One region of the Lelliottia jeotgali genome, then DNA from elsewhere that is predicted to be linked to it. Evidence: predicted binding sites of a transcription regulator. Region 1 holds the regulator's gene; the other holds the start of a gene.

The links. Region 1 encodes CRP, which controls carbon source genes, mostly activating them, when cyclic AMP is high. Its sites were predicted from a motif close to ATGTGANNNNNNTCACAT; they were not measured.
Region 2: rhaS (HTH-type transcriptional activator RhaS) is a predicted target of CRP. The motif match lies at 3,781-3,798, and genes of this name have one in related genera.

The regions. Positions count from the first base shown of each region.
Region 1 is NZ_JAENMQ010000015.1:15,646-25,262, reverse strand. It holds gene JBO43_RS20560 (YccS/YhfK family putative transporter) at 1-1,033, opposite strand, end outside; gene crp (cAMP-activated global transcriptional regulator CRP) at 1,092-1,724, opposite strand; gene JBO43_RS20550 (OsmC family protein) at 2,032-2,436, shown strand; gene JBO43_RS20545 (phosphoribulokinase) at 2,576-3,445, opposite strand; gene JBO43_RS20540 (YheU family protein) at 3,476-3,694, opposite strand; gene JBO43_RS20535 (hydrolase) at 3,691-4,713, opposite strand; gene mdcA (malonate decarboxylase subunit alpha) at 4,993-6,648, shown strand; gene JBO43_RS20525 (triphosphoribosyl-dephospho-CoA synthase) at 6,648-7,505, shown strand; gene mdcC (malonate decarboxylase acyl carrier protein) at 7,515-7,814, shown strand; gene JBO43_RS20515 (biotin-independent malonate decarboxylase subunit beta) at 7,807-8,640, shown strand; gene mdcE (biotin-independent malonate decarboxylase subunit gamma) at 8,640-9,440, shown strand; gene JBO43_RS20505 (AEC family transporter) at 9,567-9,617, shown strand, end outside.
Region 2 is NZ_JAENMQ010000016.1:60,547-66,941, reverse strand. It holds gene rhaD (rhamnulose-1-phosphate aldolase) at 1-586, opposite strand, end outside; gene rhaA (L-rhamnose isomerase) at 900-2,159, opposite strand; gene rhaB (rhamnulokinase) at 2,156-3,625, opposite strand; gene rhaS (HTH-type transcriptional activator RhaS) at 3,927-4,763, shown strand; gene rhaR (HTH-type transcriptional activator RhaR) at 4,836-5,684, shown strand; gene rhaT (L-rhamnose/proton symporter RhaT) at 5,685-6,395, opposite strand, start outside.

The DNA.
Region 1 (9,617 bases):
TTTGCTTATCGGCCATCAGGTCACGTGCATAGAGCGGACGCTGAGTTCTCAACACCCGCGCGATACGGCTGAAATGCCAGGCGCAAAACTGTCCGACCGGGTTATCCGGGTGCTGGCGCGCAATTTTCTCCAGCGCACCCAGCTGTTTATCCATCGTAAAGCGGGTCGGGTAGCGGTGATAAAGAATATCGTCCGCCAACACGCGCAGGCGAGTCGCGACCGTCTGGGCATTCCAGCGCAGCACTGCTTCGGCGTGGCTGCGCTCTACCAGTTTTTGCACCTCCTGCGGATGATGCAAGCTGACTGAGATATGTTCCTGCAGATCCAGCCCGACCTGGAAGGTACGCAGCAGGCGTTTGTATTCATGATTTTTATTGGCCGCCAGCATGTGCAGTTGTTGGTAACACTGGCTGATTAAATCGACCACTTTTTGCTGGCGCGACAGCAGCGGCGGCAATGATTTTTCCGGGTCTGCGTGCTGGGTCAGCAGGGTGTATTTCGCTTCGCAATAATCGGCGAGCTGAACGTACAGCAGGCTCAGGGATTCTCGCAGCGGCTGTTCCCGCCACATCCAGAACCAAAACCAGTTAAAAAGCCCGTACCACAGCGTGCCGGCGGCGTAGATCAGCAGCGGCTCCCAGACGGGCATATTCCCGGCGAGGCTCAGCGTGAATATCGCTGCAATCAGTGAAGCGGGCAGCAGGCGGGCGTGAAGTGCGCTGATCTCCGCCGTGACGCCCAGCGTCATCGCCAGCACGGTCAGGATTAAAGGCAGCGGGATATCGCGGGCCAGCAGCAGCTGTACGGCGAGGCTACACCCGGCAAACAGGCAGCCGCCGATAATCAGGCGTTTGAAAAAACGTTTGTGGGGAGTATCCAGACCGGCAATGTTGCAGCAGGCAGGAACAAGAGAAAAAAGCAGCCCCTGTTGCAGATGGCCCAGGACTAAACCAATGGCCACGGGAAGACATAACACCAGGGTTTGACGTAGTGCGTAGTTAACTTCCGGGTGATAAATCAGCCTGCGCCACATAATCGTCAGAGACAAAAACGGCGTGACACCTTGCGATGGCACGCCGTTTTTTCCGGAATTAACGCGTTCCGTAAACCACGATTGTTTTACCGTGGGCGGAGATCAGGTTTTGATCTTCCAGCATTTTCAGGATACGGCCAACGGTCTCACGAGAACAGCCGACGATCTGACCAATTTCCTGACGGGTAATTTTAATTTGCATACCGTCCGGGTGGGTCATGGCGTCAGGTTGTTTCGCCAGGTTCAGCAGTGTCTGCGCGATGCGGCCAGTAACGTCGAGGAAAGCGAGGTTGCCCACTTTCTCGGAAGTGACCTGCAGGCGGCGAGCCATCTGCGAAGAAAGACGCATCAGGATGTCCGGGTTGACCTGGATCAGCTGGCGGAATTTCTTGTAGGAGATCTCAGCGACTTCACATGCGGATTTTGCGCGCACCCAGGCGCTACGTTCCTGGCCTTCTTCAAACAGGCCCAGTTCACCGATGAAATCGCCCTGGTTCAGATAAGAAAGGATCATCTCTTTCCCTTCTTCATCTTTGATCAGCACTGCCACCGAGCCTTTGACGATGTAATACAACGTTTCCGCTTTTTCACCCTGGTGAATCAGCGTGCTCTTCGATGGGTACTTATGAATGTGGCAATGAGACAAGAACCATTCGAGAGTCGGGTCTGTTTGCGGTTTGCCAAGCACCATGCGCTGTTATCCTCTGTTATAAGCTGTCTCAGAGTCAAAATCGCATCCTGACTCTGGGGTTGCAATCGAATTCTTACCCGTACCTGGGAAGTTGGCTGTCACAATGTTTGCAGCCAGTAAAGTTTGATGTCCTCTGCATACATGTGTAACGTCAATGTATTACTGTAGCATCGAGACTGTTTTAGCATAGCTTTAGCCGCGTGTCTCCTGGTGTCTCGCTTCAGCATGATGCAGGTCGCCTTCCGTTGCGAGAATTGTAACGCACGCGTAATCTGTTCTGAAAAATGCAACTTTGGAGTTAATGAAAATGCAAGCGCGTGTGAAATGGGTTGAAGGTTTAACGTTCCTTGGCGAATCCGCTTCAGGGCACCAGATTTTGATGGACGGTAACTCCGGAGATAAAGCGCCAAGCCCGATGGAAGTGGTGCTGATGGCCGCTGGCGGATGTAGTGCGATCGACGTGGTGTCGATTCTGCAAAAAGGCCGTCACGATGTGACCGACTGCGAAGTGAAACTGACGTCAGAACGTCGTGAGGAAGCGCCACGTCTGTTTACGCACATCAATTTGCATTTTATCGTCACCGGTAAAGAGCTGAAGGATGCCGCGGTGTCCCGCGCGGTAGATTTGTCTGCGGAGAAGTACTGCTCTGTGGCGTTGATGCTGGAAAAAGCGGTAAAGATTACGCATTCGTATGAAGTGATTGACGCCTGATTCGTTGGCGGGTGGCGATTCGCTAACCCGTCCTACAAAGGCAACATCTGCGGTATTTTGCCCGATGGCGCGACGCTTACCGGGCCTACAAAAGCCTGAATGTAGGCCGGATAAGCGCAGCGCCATCCGGCAACAGACCTTAGGCGATCTTCTTGCCTTCCATCAGCCGTTGCACCAGCGGCATCATGATCAATTCCATCGCCAGCCCCATTTTGCCACCCGGCACCACCAGCGTATTGATGTGCGAGATAAACGAGCCCTGCAGCATCGCCAGCAGCCACGGATAATCAATATCGTCCAGATTGCGGAAGTGGATCACCACAAAACTCTCGTCCAGCGAAGGGATCGTTTTTGCCGCAAACGGGTTGGACGTGTCCACTGTGGGAACGCGCTGGAAGTTGATATGAGTGCGGGAAAACTGCGGCGTCAGGAAGTTAATGTAATCTTCCATCGAACGCACTACCGAATCCATCACCGCTTCGCGCGAATGGCCGCGCTCGCTCATGTCGCGGGTCAGCTTCTGAATCCACTCCAGATTGACAATCGGCACCACGCCGACCAGCAAATCCACGTGGCGCGCCACGTCGTGCTGCGGAGTCACCACGCCACCGTGTAATCCCTCATAAAACAGCACATCGGTCGGTTCCGGCAGCGGCTGCCACGGTGTGAAGGTACCAGGCACCTGATTCCACGGCACCGCTTCGTCATAGGTGTGCAGATATTTGCGTGACTGACCTTTACCCGTATGTCCGTAATCCTGGAAAGTCTGTTCCAGCAGGCCGAAGTCGTTGGCGTCTGGCCCGAAATAGCTGATGTGCTTGCCTAAATCGCGGGCCTTGCGGATAGCCATGTCCATTTCAGGACGGGTGAAGCGATGAAAACTATCGCCCTCAACCTCGGCAGCACGCAGATTGAGCTGCGCGAAGATCTTGCGAAAAGCGAGGCTGGTGGTCGTGGTTCCCGCACCACTCGAACCCGTGACGGCAATAACCGGATGTCTGGCGGACATAGCAACTCCCTGACTGGAAAGATGGAACAATCAACCGCGAAACTGATTGCGCGGCATGATGTTGACGGTTTCGTGCAGTTCTGACCACACCAGCAACACCTCGCCACTTTGTAGCTGCCGTTTTACATCGGCGACCTTTTGTTCAAGCGAACGTTCATGTTCACCATAATCGGTGCCTTCGCGTAATACAAAGCTTTCAATCAGGCTATCCAGCGTTTCGGGAGCCAGATCCTGCCAGGGAATCATCATTTTACTCTCTCCAGAAAAGGGGTTAACCAGTCGGGGATGCGCGACTCCAGCCACATTTTCGGGCGGCGCAACGTGCCGCCGATAAAGCCGACGTGGCCGCCGTGCTCCGTCAGTTGATACTGCACGTTTGCAGGCAGATGTTCCGGCGCGGGAATGGAGTGATGATCCATAAAGGGATCGTCCTTCGCATGGATGATCAGCGTCGGTTTGGTTATCTGGTTCAGCAACGGCATGGCGCTACACTGACGATAATAGTCGATGGCGTCAGCAAAGCCGTGGATCTTCGAGGTGATCATATCGTCAAACTCGCGCAGGCGACGCATACGCTTCAGCTGTTGCAGGCTGATCGGCAGGGTATCTGGATAGGCCTTCAGCTTACGTGCGGCGTTAGCCTTGAGTAAGTTCAGCAGGTAGCGCTGATAGACGCGTGAAAAGCCCTTTTCCATATGATAGCTGCACTGCTCAAGCATAAACGGCGCGGAGACGATCACCGCCGCATCCAGTGGGACCGTGTCGCTCTCTTTAGCCAGCAGGCAGGCGAGCATATTGCCACCCAGGGAATAGCCCACAGCGGCGGTCGGCACGCTGCCGTAGCTGTTCTTCAGCCAGTGCAAAAACCAAGTGCCGTCTTCGGTTTCACCGGAGTGATAAATGCGCTCGCGACGATTCGGTTCACCGCTACAGCCGCGAAAATGCATCACCACGCCGAGCCAGCCACGCTCTTTTGCCGCGTGGATCAGGCCGTGGGCATACGGGCTGTGGAGACTGCCTTCCAGACCGTGAAACAACACCAGACGCGGTTTATGTTTAGCCTGTTCAGGATCTTCGCTCCAGGCTAAATCCACGAAATCACCGTCCGGCAGGTCGAGACGCTGCCAGTGCGGCGTAAACTGCAGTTTTCGGCGCAGCAGCCTCGGCAGCATGGTCTGCAGGTGTGGGTTCGCCACGCCCCGCATGGGCACGAAGTCTGCGCTCTCAGCGCCTGCGATCTCGAAATCTGATGGAATAATTTGGGTCATAACGATGCAATGTTAATTCTTGTCAGCCATTTACTATACCTGCCGAATTGTACCCTGTTTATGAAAACGAGGGGCGTTTACCTCTGATTTAGCCCTTTCTGCCGCCTCTGACATTTTTTCGCGCGATGTGAACTGATCTCGATCACAAATCTTTACCTCGATTATTACTCTCAGGCTAATGATTCCACTCTACGCTTAATTGATGCCTTTCTCACCAGGGCGCACACTTTGTTCAGCGTTAAGCAAATCAGAATGATGTGCTGAATCAGGAGGTTAATAATGTTATCTGGGCAAACACCCGCCCGTGTCTGGAACACGCGACGCACTGAAAAAGCGCGCCGCCTGGCTTCTGTCCCGGTGCAAGGCAAGGTTCTGCCAACCGACGATCTTGTCGCCATGCTGGAAAAACTGATTGCGCCGGGCGACAAAGTCGTTCTGGAAGGCAACAACCAAAAGCAGGCCGATTTTCTGTCCCGCTCTCTGGCCGAAGTAAATCCGCAAATCGTTCACGACCTGCATATGATCATGCCAAGCGTCGGGCGCAGCGAACATCTCGACATCTTTGAAAAGGGCATCGCCCGCAAGCTCGATTTCTCTTTCTCCGGCACCCAAAGCCTGCGTATTTCGCAGCTGCTGGAAGACGGTCAGCTCGAAATCGGCGCCATCCACACTTACATCGAGCTTTACTCCCGCCTGTACGTCGATCTCTCGCCAAACGTGGCGCTGATTGCCGGGTTTAAAGCTGACCGAAAAGGCAACCTTTACACCGGAGCGAGCACCGAAGACACCCCAGCGCTGGTTGAAGCCGCTGCGTTCCACGACGGGATCGTCATCGCCCAGGTGAATGAGCTGGTGGATGATGAATGCGATCTGCCGCGCGTGGATATTCCGGGCTCGTGGATTGATTACGTGGTGGTGGCCGACAAGCCGTTCTTCATCGAACCGTTATTTACCCGCGACCCGCGCCTCATCAAGCAAGAACATATCCTGATGGCGATGATGGCGATTAAAGGCATCTACGCGGAACACCAGGTGCAGTCTCTCAACCACGGTATCGGTTTTAATACCGCCGCGATTGAGCTGCTGTTGCCTACTTACGGCGAACAGCTCGGCCTGAAAGGCAAAATCTGTAAACACTGGACCCTGAACCCGCATCCAACGCTGATCCCGGCGATTGAAAGCGGCTGGGTGGAGAGCGTGCACTGCTTCGGCGGCGAACTGGGGATGGAAGAGTACATCCGCGCTCGCCCGGACGTGTTCTTTACCGGTGCCGACGGCTCGATGCGCTCTAACCGCGCGTTCTGCCAGCTGGCGGGCCAGTATGCGGTCGACATGTTTATCGGTTCGACCTTACAGGTGGATGGCTACGCCAACTCCTCTACCGTGACCCGTGGTCGTCTGTCGGGCTTCGGCGGCGCGCCAAATATGGGCCACGATCCGCACGGTCGTCGTCATGCCACACCTGCGTGGCTGAACATGATTACCGAACCAGACCCGATGCAGCGCGGTAAAAAGCTGGTGGTGCAGATGGTCGAAACTTTCCAGGCGGGCGTGAAACCGACCTTCGTGGAAAAACTCGACGCTATTGAAGTCGCGAAATCCTCCGGGATGCCGCTGGCACCGGTGATGATCTACGGCGATGACGTGACCCACGTGCTGACCGAAGAAGGGATTGCGTACCTCTATCGCGCCGAAAATCTCGAAGAGCGCCGCGCGATGGTCGCCGCGGTTGCCGGGATCACCGACATCGGTCTGGGTGTGGACGCCAAACGCGTCGCCGCACTGCGCCAGAGCGGCAAAGTGGTTTACCCGGAAGATATGGGCATTCGTCGCACCGACGCGACCCGTTCTCTGCTGGCAGCCGGCAGTGTGTCTGACCTCGTTGAATGGTCAGGTGGTCTTTATAACCCACCTGCGAAATTCCGGAGCTGGTAATGAAACTTCTGCCCCAGATTCAGGTTGAAGGCGGTGCCGAATGGCTGGCGCGAACCGCCACGCAGTGTCTGATTGACGAAGCACGATTAAGCCCGAAACCCGGTCTGGTGGACAGTCGGGGGAACGGTGCGCACCACGATCTTTCGCTCGCATTGATGGAGCGGTCCGCGCATAGCCTGACCCCGACGTTTCAGGCGCTGGCGCAACAAAGCTGGCAGCGTCCGGCGGACATTGCGCTCAGGCAAACCATCGGGCGACTGGGCCGTGAAGGCGAGCAGCAGATGATGTTCGCCACCGGCGGCGTGAATACGCACCGGGGCGCTATCTGGGCGCTCGGACTGCTGGTGAGCGCGGTAGCGATGCTCGGCGGTGACGCCAAACCGCAGACCATCGCCATGACGGCGGCGGAACTGGCAAAACTGCCGGATGATGCAGCACCGAAAGTGTTCAGCAAAGGGCTTCGCGCCACGCATCGGTATCGCGTACCGGGTGCGCGTGAAGAGGCGCAGCAGGCGTTCCCGCATATTTTACAGCGCGCGCTGCCCCAGCTTCGTCTTAGCCGACTGAACGGCAGCAGTGAAACGCACGCCCGACTCGATGCGCTGATGGCCATCATGACCTCGCTCACCGACACCTGCGTGCTGTCCCGCGCCGGAATGGAAGGGCTGGACGCGATGCAGGAAGGCGCTCGCGCCGTGCTTCATGCGGGCGGAAGCGCACTACCTGAAGGCCAGCGCGCCCTTGCGGTGCTCGACCGCCAGATGCTGGCGCTGAATGCCTCACCGGGTGGTGCCGCCGATCTGCTCGCCGCCACGTTGTTCCTCGACCGCGTCGAGACGCCTTATTCAAAGCATTAAGAGGATGTTATGGAAAAAATCACATTAACCGTGCCCGCCACCCGCGCATTGAGCGGCAGGGCGCTGGCAGGGGTTGTCGGTTCCGGTGATATGGAAGTGTTATTCACCGCCGACCCGAGCCAGACCTTAACCATCAATATCACCACGTCCGTCGACAACAGCCTTGGTCGCTGGGAAGCGCTGTTCAGCCGTCTGCAAACCGTGAGCAGCCTGCCTGGCGGGACGCTGTCCATTCACGACTTCGGCGCAACCCCAGGCGTGGCACGCATTCGTATCGAACAGGTATTTGAAGAGGTGAGCCATGCGTGACGATCGCAGTTTTATCGAATTAAGAGCGCGCCAGCGTGCGCAAACGTTGCTGGATGACGGCAGCTACCGTGAACTGCTGGACCCGTTTGAAGGCATCACCTCGCCGTGGCTCGGCGCACAGGGCATCGTGCCGCAGGCGGATGACGGCATGGTGGTCGCGAAAGGCACAATCAACGGAAAACCTGCGGTAGTCGTGGCGATTGAAGGTGCTTTTCAGGGCGGCAGTATGGGCGAAGTGTCCGGTGCCAAAATGGCAGCAGCGCTGGAGCTGGCGGCAGAAGACAACCGCAACGGCATCCCAACGCAGGCGGTGCTGTGCCTCGAAACCGGCGGCGTGCGCTTGCAGGAAGCCAATCTCGGCCTGGCGGCGATTGCCGACATTCATGCGGCAATTGTCGATTTACGTCGCTATACCCCGGTTGTTGGAATTGTCGCCGGTACCGTCGGCTGCTTCGGCGGGATGTCTATCGCTGCGGCGCTGTGTAGCTATCTGATTGTCACCCGCGAAGCGCGTCTCGGTCTGAACGGCCCGCAGGTTATCGAGCAGGAAGCCGGAATCGAAGAGTACGACTCCCGCGACCGTCCGTTTATCTGGAGCATGACCGGCGGCGAGATCCGCTATCAAAGTGGTCTGGTGGATGCGCTGGTGGGCGATGGCGTGAACGCCGTGAAACAGGCGATGAACGACGCGATTGCCAAAGGCGTTCCGGCGAAACATCGCACCGATAACTATGACGATTATCTGAATCGTTTGAGCCAGTTTGATACCCGCAAACAGGCGGATACCGAACAGATCCATGCCCTTTTTGCCCGGGAGGTGAAATGATGACTAACTCAATCAGCCGTGGCGAATTATGGCTGCAAACTCTCGCCCCGAATGCTCCACGTCTGCCAGGTTTGTGCCCGTCAGTACAGGCAGCTGATGGTGAACTGAACGGCGAAAGCGTGCGTTATGTCGCCGTGGTGCCAGATGCGAACAACCATTTCCCACGCGCTGCGCAGGGTGAAGTGGGGCTGCTGGAAGGCTGGACGCTGGCGAAAGTGGTCAGCGAAACCATCGCGGCGGACGCCGATAAAGCCGTCAAACGCCCGATTGTGGCGGTGATTGACGTGCCGAGCCAGGCGTATGGTCGCCGCGAAGAGGCGTTCGGTATTCATCAGGCGCTGGCCGGTGCGGCTGCGGCGTATGCCAATGCGCGTCTGGCCGGTCATCCGGTGATTGGCCTGATCGTCGGCAAAGCGATGTCTGGCGCGTTTCTGGCGCACGGCTACCAGGCAAACCGCCTGATTGCGTTCAACGACAAAGGCGTGCTGATTCATGCGATGGGCAAAGAGTCCGCCGCGCGTATCACCCTGCGTACCGTCGAGGCGCTGGAAAAACTGGCGGCCACCATCCCGCCAATGGCGTATGACATCAGTAACTACGCCACCCTCGGGCTGCTCGCCGATCTGCTGGATATCAGCAATCCGGACGCACCTTCCGACACCGATCTGGCGCAGGTGAAAACCACTCTGCAACAGGCCATCAACGACGCGCGTCAGGACACCACGCTGAAAAGCCGTTTGGGTGCTGATAATCGCCGCAGCTCTGCTCTGGTACGCGAACGTATGCGAGCAAGCTGGTAAGTAGAAAAAGACCTGCCAGATGTCTGGTCCTCGTGGGCGCAACCGCTGCGCCTGCGTGGGAACCTGCATCCTGAAAAATAATAATCATCGCGTCAGTGCTTATTTTTTACTCATTACAGGTGATATATGACTTACGTAATTGTTCATGCTCTTGCTCCGATTTTCGTCATCATGCTG
Region 2 (6,395 bases), on a different contig from region 1:
CGATTTCATCGGTGCCTGGCACCATCCACGGCAGAATGCCTACGCCGTCCGGGAACACCACCAGACACTCGGTGCTGCCTTCCCACAGTTTGCGGGTGATGAAGTCGGTGCTGTTTTCCAGCACGTAGGTCAGGGCGATCAGGTTGGTCGCGTGGCAGTGCATGATCACGCGGTCTTTGCCGTCCGTCGCCTTGATGCGCTCGCAATGGGAGAGGAAGTGCGCCGGGAGCTCAGAGGTCGGCACCGCTTCGTTCGTCAGCCCCCAAAGAATGTGGTAGCCCGCGCCGTCGCTGTCCACTTTTACGATGCCTAAATTGGCGGCGGGATCGAGCTGCACGTTACGGAAGAATTTGCCGGAACCGGTGACGATAAACGGCGTGTTGGCGAGCAGCGGCATCGGCTGGCTCAGGGCGATATAGCGCGGCTTCTGGTGGAAATCGGCTTCGAACGGCGCGATATCGGCGTCGTCGAGGCGCAGCGTCAGGTTGCCGCCGTTGCGCTCGTCCCAGCCTTTCAGCCAGGCGTCGGTGGTGGCTTTGATCATGCCCTGGACGAACCAGGCGTTGGTGATGGTGATGGTGTGCATAGTGTTCATGTTCCTGTTAATTCGGCGAGGCCTGATGCCCTCACCCTAACCCTCTCCCACAGGGAGAGGGGACTGTTCGGAGCGCTGGTTTTCTCCCTCTCCCACAGGGAGAGGGGACTGTTTGGAGCACTGGTTTTCTCCCTCTCCCACAGGGAGAGGGGACTGTTCGGAGCACTGGTTTTCTCCCTCTCCCACAGGGAGAGGGGACTGTTCGGAGCGCTGGTTTTCTCCCTCTCCCTCAGGGAAAGGGGACTGTTCGGAGCGCTGGTTTTTCTCCCTCTCCCTCAGGGAGAGGGCAGGGGTGAGGGTTGTTTTACCCGCGCTGACTCAACACCTCTTTCTCATACGCCCGCACGTTGTCCAGCCACTGGCTGCCTGCTGGCGCATCGTTGCGCTGGCAGTACATTTCCCACACGGCCTGCCACGGCAGGGATTTTTGCTCTTCGAGCAGCGCCAGACGCGCGGTGTAGTCGCCTTGCTCTTCGAGCGTACGCAGGGCCGCCGTCGGCTCCAGCAGAGCGCGCAGCAGGGCTTTTTTCATGTTGCGTGTGCCAATCACCCACGCCGCGATGCGGTTGATCGAGGCGTCAAAGAAGTCGAGGCCGATATGCACGCGGTCGAACAGATCGTGGCGAATGATTTCGCTGGCGATGGCCTGGGTTTCGTCATCCAGCAGCACCACGTGGTCGCTGTCCCAGCGCACCGGGCGGCTGACGTGCAGCAGCAGGCGTGGGACGTAAAGAATGGCAGCAGAGATTTTGTCGGAGATAACCTCAGTCGGGTGGAAGTGGCCCGCGTCCAGGCACAGGGCGGTCTGGCGGCTGGTGGCGTAACCCATGTAGAACTCGTTCGAGCCAACGGTATAGCTTTCTGCACCGATGCCGAACAGTTTGCTTTCCACCGCATCAATGTGATGCGCCGGATTCAGTTTTTCACTGATCACCTCGTCGAGCGCCTCCAGCAAACGCTGGCGCGGAGCCAGACGGTCCACGGTGATGTCTTTCATGCCGTCCGGGATCCAGATGTTCATCACCGACGGCGTGCCAAGCTGTTCACCGAAGTAGGCCGATACGCGGCGGCTGGCTTTGACGTGGTCGATCCAGAACTGACGGATTTCGTCGTCGGCGTGGGAGAGGGTAAAACCGTCGGCGCTCAGCGGATGCGAGAAGCAGGACGGATTAAAATCAAGCCCCAGTTTGTTGGCTTTGGCCCACTCCACCCAGTTCTTAAAGTGTTCCGGTTTGATTTCGTTACGTGCGACCGGCTTGCTGGCTTCATGATAAATCGCGTGCAGATTCAGGCGTTTTGGACCAGGAATTAAACTCAAGGCCAGTTCCAGATCGGCGCGCAGTTCGGTGGCATTACGCGCTTTACCCGGATAATTGCCGGTCGCCTGAATGCCGCCTGTCAGCGCGCCGCCACTGTTTTCAAAACCCGCGACATCATCGCCTTGCCAGCAGTGCATGGAGACCGGCAGACGGTCGAGCTGACGCAGCGCCTCTTCGACATCCACGCCCACGGCGGCGAAACGCTGTTTAGCCAGTTCCCAGGCTTGTTCAAGTTGAGTGGTCATGCGCAAAGCTCCTTTGTCAGTCGTTTTTGCAGAAACTGCGCCTGATAGCGGGCAATTTCATGGCAGGGATTAGGGGTAAAAGTGGTGAGCGGGTAGTTGTGGGTCACAACCGCCCGGAAATCGTCAACGTTGGATAGCTCGTCCAGGGTCATCAGCTGAATGCCGATATTGCCCAGCGTCGAGGCCTCCACAGGGCCGGCAACCACAGTGATGCCGCAAGCGTCGGCGCAAAGCTGGTTCAGCAGCTGGTTCTGACAGCCGCCGCCAACGATGTGCAGTTGGCTAAACGGTTTTCCGCGCAGCGTCGCCAGCTCGTTCAGAACATCGGCGTAAAGCAGGGCGAGGCTGTCGAAAATGCAGCGTGCCAGCTCTGCCGGAGTTTGCGGCACGGGCTGCGCGCTCTCGCGGCAGGCTGTCTGAATTTCAGCGCTCATGTTGTGCGGATTGATAAAACGGTCGTCGTTCGGGTTGATCACGAAACGGCAGGCTGGCAGTTTTTCCGTGTCGGCAATCAGACGTGCCAGGTCGGTGATGTTCTGCTCTTTCAGCACTCGCTGGAGCAGCCATAGCCCCATGATATTTTTCAGCACCCGGTAGCGGCCTTCCGCACCGCCCTCGTTGGTGATGTTCGCCGCCAGCGATTTTTCACAGGTGTAGGGCGTTTTGCTCTCAAAGCCCATCAGCGACCAGGTGCCGGACGAGAGATACGCCGCGTCTTTGTCGGCCAACGGCGAGGCAATCACCGCGCTGGCAGTATCGTGGCTGGCCACGGCGACAACCGGGATTTCATTCTTCTGCGGGCAAATCCAGTGACCGATCACATTACCGGGATGGGTCGGCGTGCCGAACCAATTGGCGGAGGCGCCTGTCCAGTTGAGCAGGTTTTCGTCCCAGTTATCGGAATTGATGTTCACCAGTTGGGTGGTGGTGGCGTTGGTGTATTCCCAGTTCATTTTCCCGGTCAGGCGGTAGCTGAAGTAGTCCGGGATCAGCAGGGCGTGGGCGACGTTCGCCACCAGTTCCGGCTGCTGTTCCACCAGGGCGCGCAGCTGATAGAGAGTATTAAAGGGCAAAAACTGGATGCCGCTGCGCCCGTAGATGTCGGCTTTGCCGAGCTGTTCAATAGCGCGGGCCATCACGCCGTCGGTCCGGCTGTCGCGATAGGCAACGGGCAGGCCGACGCGATCGCCGCTGGCATCCAGCAGGACAAAATCGACGCCCCAGGTATCGATGCCGATGCTGTCGATTAAAATGCCTTCGTCGCAGACCTTGTTCAGCCCGGTGCGGATTTCCGCTTCCAGACTGTCAATATCCCAGGTCTCCACGCCGTCCTGCTTTTGCAGGCAGTTACCGAAGCGATGGATTTCACGAAGCGAAAGTGCACGCTGTGCAGGCACGTAGCTGGCGAGCATTACGCGCCCGCTGGATGCGCCTAAATCGACAGCCACACAATGGCGAGAGGTCATAATTCGGTCCTTCTTGAAGTCATTGCGAAACAGTCTAAGAAAGGGAAGAAAAACGCACCTTCTCGCCACTGACAGGCAAAATCCCGCGCTGGCAAGAAAGCAAAGATGAACGTGAGGAAGTTCACAGTTTCCAGTAATGACGGGGATTTCAGGCCATGTGACCGTTGCCGCATTTCCCGATCTTTCCCGCTGTTTCTTGAAAAACTGACAGGCTTTGCACGGTTTGATGTCGAAAATTGAAGGTGAGAAACCCGGCCCTTAATTACTATTTTGAGAACATTTCTCATTGGTGGTGGCCGTGATGACCGTACTGCACAGCGTGGATTTTTTCCCTTCAGGAAGTTCGCCGGTGGCGATCGAGCCGCGGCTGCCTCAGGCGGCCTTTCCGGAACATCATCATGATTTTCATGAAATTGTGATTGTTGAGCACGGGACGGGCATTCATGTGTTTAACGGCCAGCCCTACACCATCAGCGGTGGAACGGTGTGCTTTGTGCGCGATCACGACCGGCACTTGTACGAACATACGGACAATCTGTGCCTGACCAATGTGCTGTACCGTTCCCCGGATGCGTTCCAGTTTCTCTCCGGGCTGAACCAGCTGCTGCCGCAGGAGCAGGACGGGCACTATCCGTCGCACTGGCGGGTGAATCAGTCGACGCTGCAACAGGTGCGTCAGCTGGTGGGGCAGATGGAAAACGCGGAAGAAAATACTGAAACCCATGCGCGCGCCAGCCGTGAACTGTTGTTCATGCAACTGCTGGTCCTGCTGCGCCGCAGCAGCCTGGTGGAAGGGGCGGAAAACAACGACGCGCGCCTCAATTTGCTGATGGCGTGGCTGGAAGATCACTTTGCAGAAGATGTGAGTTGGGAAACGGTGGCGGACAGGTTTTCACTTTCGCTGCGCACCCTGCATCGTCAGCTCAAGCAGCACACGGGCCTGACGCCGCAGCGCTATCTGAACCGGCTGCGTCTGATCAAAGCCCGGCACTTGCTGCGCCACACGGACGATAGCGTTACGGATATCGCGTATCGCTGTGGATTTGGCGATAGTAACCACTTTTCGACGCTTTTCCGCCGGGAATTTAGCTGGTCGCCGCGCGAAATCCGCCAGGGAAGGGATGCGTCACTTCAGTAACGCGAGGACAATCACCGTTTTTTCGGCGCAAAACAGCTAATAATGTCAGGTTATTAGCTGTTGAGGTGTGTTGTGGGCGCTCCGTTAATCCTTCGCAAAACCGATTTCTTTGCTAACGCCGTGCAGGCCGTGGCGGTGGCCGATCGCTATCCGCAAAACGTCTTTGCCGAGCACACGCACGAGTTTTGCGAGCTGGTGCTGGTGTGGCGCGGCAACGGCCTGCACGTCCTCAACGACCGCCCGTATCGCATCACCCGCGGCGATCTGTTTTATATCCGCGCGGAAGACAAACACTCCTATGCCTCGGTCAACGATCTGGTTTTACAGAACGTGATTTACTGCCCGGAGCGGCTCAAACTCAACGTCGACTGGGCGGGGCTGATCCCCGGATTTCGTGAAGCACATTCCGCGCCGCACTGGCGTTTGAGCAGCAACGGCATGACCCAAGTGCGACACGTCATCACCCAGCTTGAACAGGAAAGCCTGAAAGCTGAACCGGGCGCGAATGAGATGGCCGAGTTGCTCTTTGCCCAGCTGGTGATGACTCTCAAGCGTTACCGCTACGCGATTGATAACCCGTCTGCCAATGAGCAGGAAGCGCTGCTCGACAGGCTGATTACCACGCTGGCGGGCAGCCTGAATCGCAGCTTTGTGCTGGAGAAGTTTTGCGAGCAGGAGCAGTGCAGTGAGCGCGCGTTGCGCCAGCAGTTTCGCACCCAGACGGGGATGACGGTGAACCACTATCTGCGCCAGCTGCGGATTTGCCACGCGCAGTATCTGCTGCAACATACGGAGCTGATGGTGAGTGAAGTTTCGACGCGCTGTGGCTTTGAGGACAGTAACTATTTTTCGGTGGTGTTCAATCGCGAGATCGGGATGACGCCGGTTCAGTGGCGTCATCACAGTCGAAAAGCAGCGTGATTAATTTGCCATGCCAAGTCCGACAATGTTGGCCGCAATAATAATCACTACGCAACCCAGACTCAGCACGCTCACCGGACGCCGTCCGGCGTTGTTCCACTCTTTCAGCACCAGCCCGACAATCCCGCCGCACAGCACGTAGAAGCTCATGTGCAGCATCCAGCTCATATAGTCATACTGCGGTGGAATGCTGGCGTGGCCCCAGGCGTAGAAGAAGAACTGCAAATACCACATCAGGCCGCCGAGTGCCGACAGCAGCACGTTGGTGATGATCAGGTTTTTTGCCAGCGAGAAGTCGGCTTTTACCGACAGATTCTTCACTTTTGCCAGACGAATGAAGCAGAAGCCGAGGTTAACCAGCGCACCGCCTCCCATGATGACTACGTAGCTTGGCAACGCGACGTACAGCGGGTCCACGCCAAGCGCAGCGGCAGCTTCATGCATCGGTTTGGCGGCGTTCATCGCAAATGACATCCCGGCGGAGAAAATACCGCACATTACCGCCAGGATCAGACCTTTCTTCAGATTGAACTCTTCCGCGCGAATCCCCATTTTGCGCTCTTTCAACTGACCTGCGCGGGTGACAATCCCCACGCCGACCACCGCCACCAGCACGCCCAGCAGCGTCATCTGGCCGCCTTTGGTGTTGATCAGCACGTCGAAATTACCGTTCAGGATTGGCGTCATCAGGGTGCCGACAATCAGGGTGAT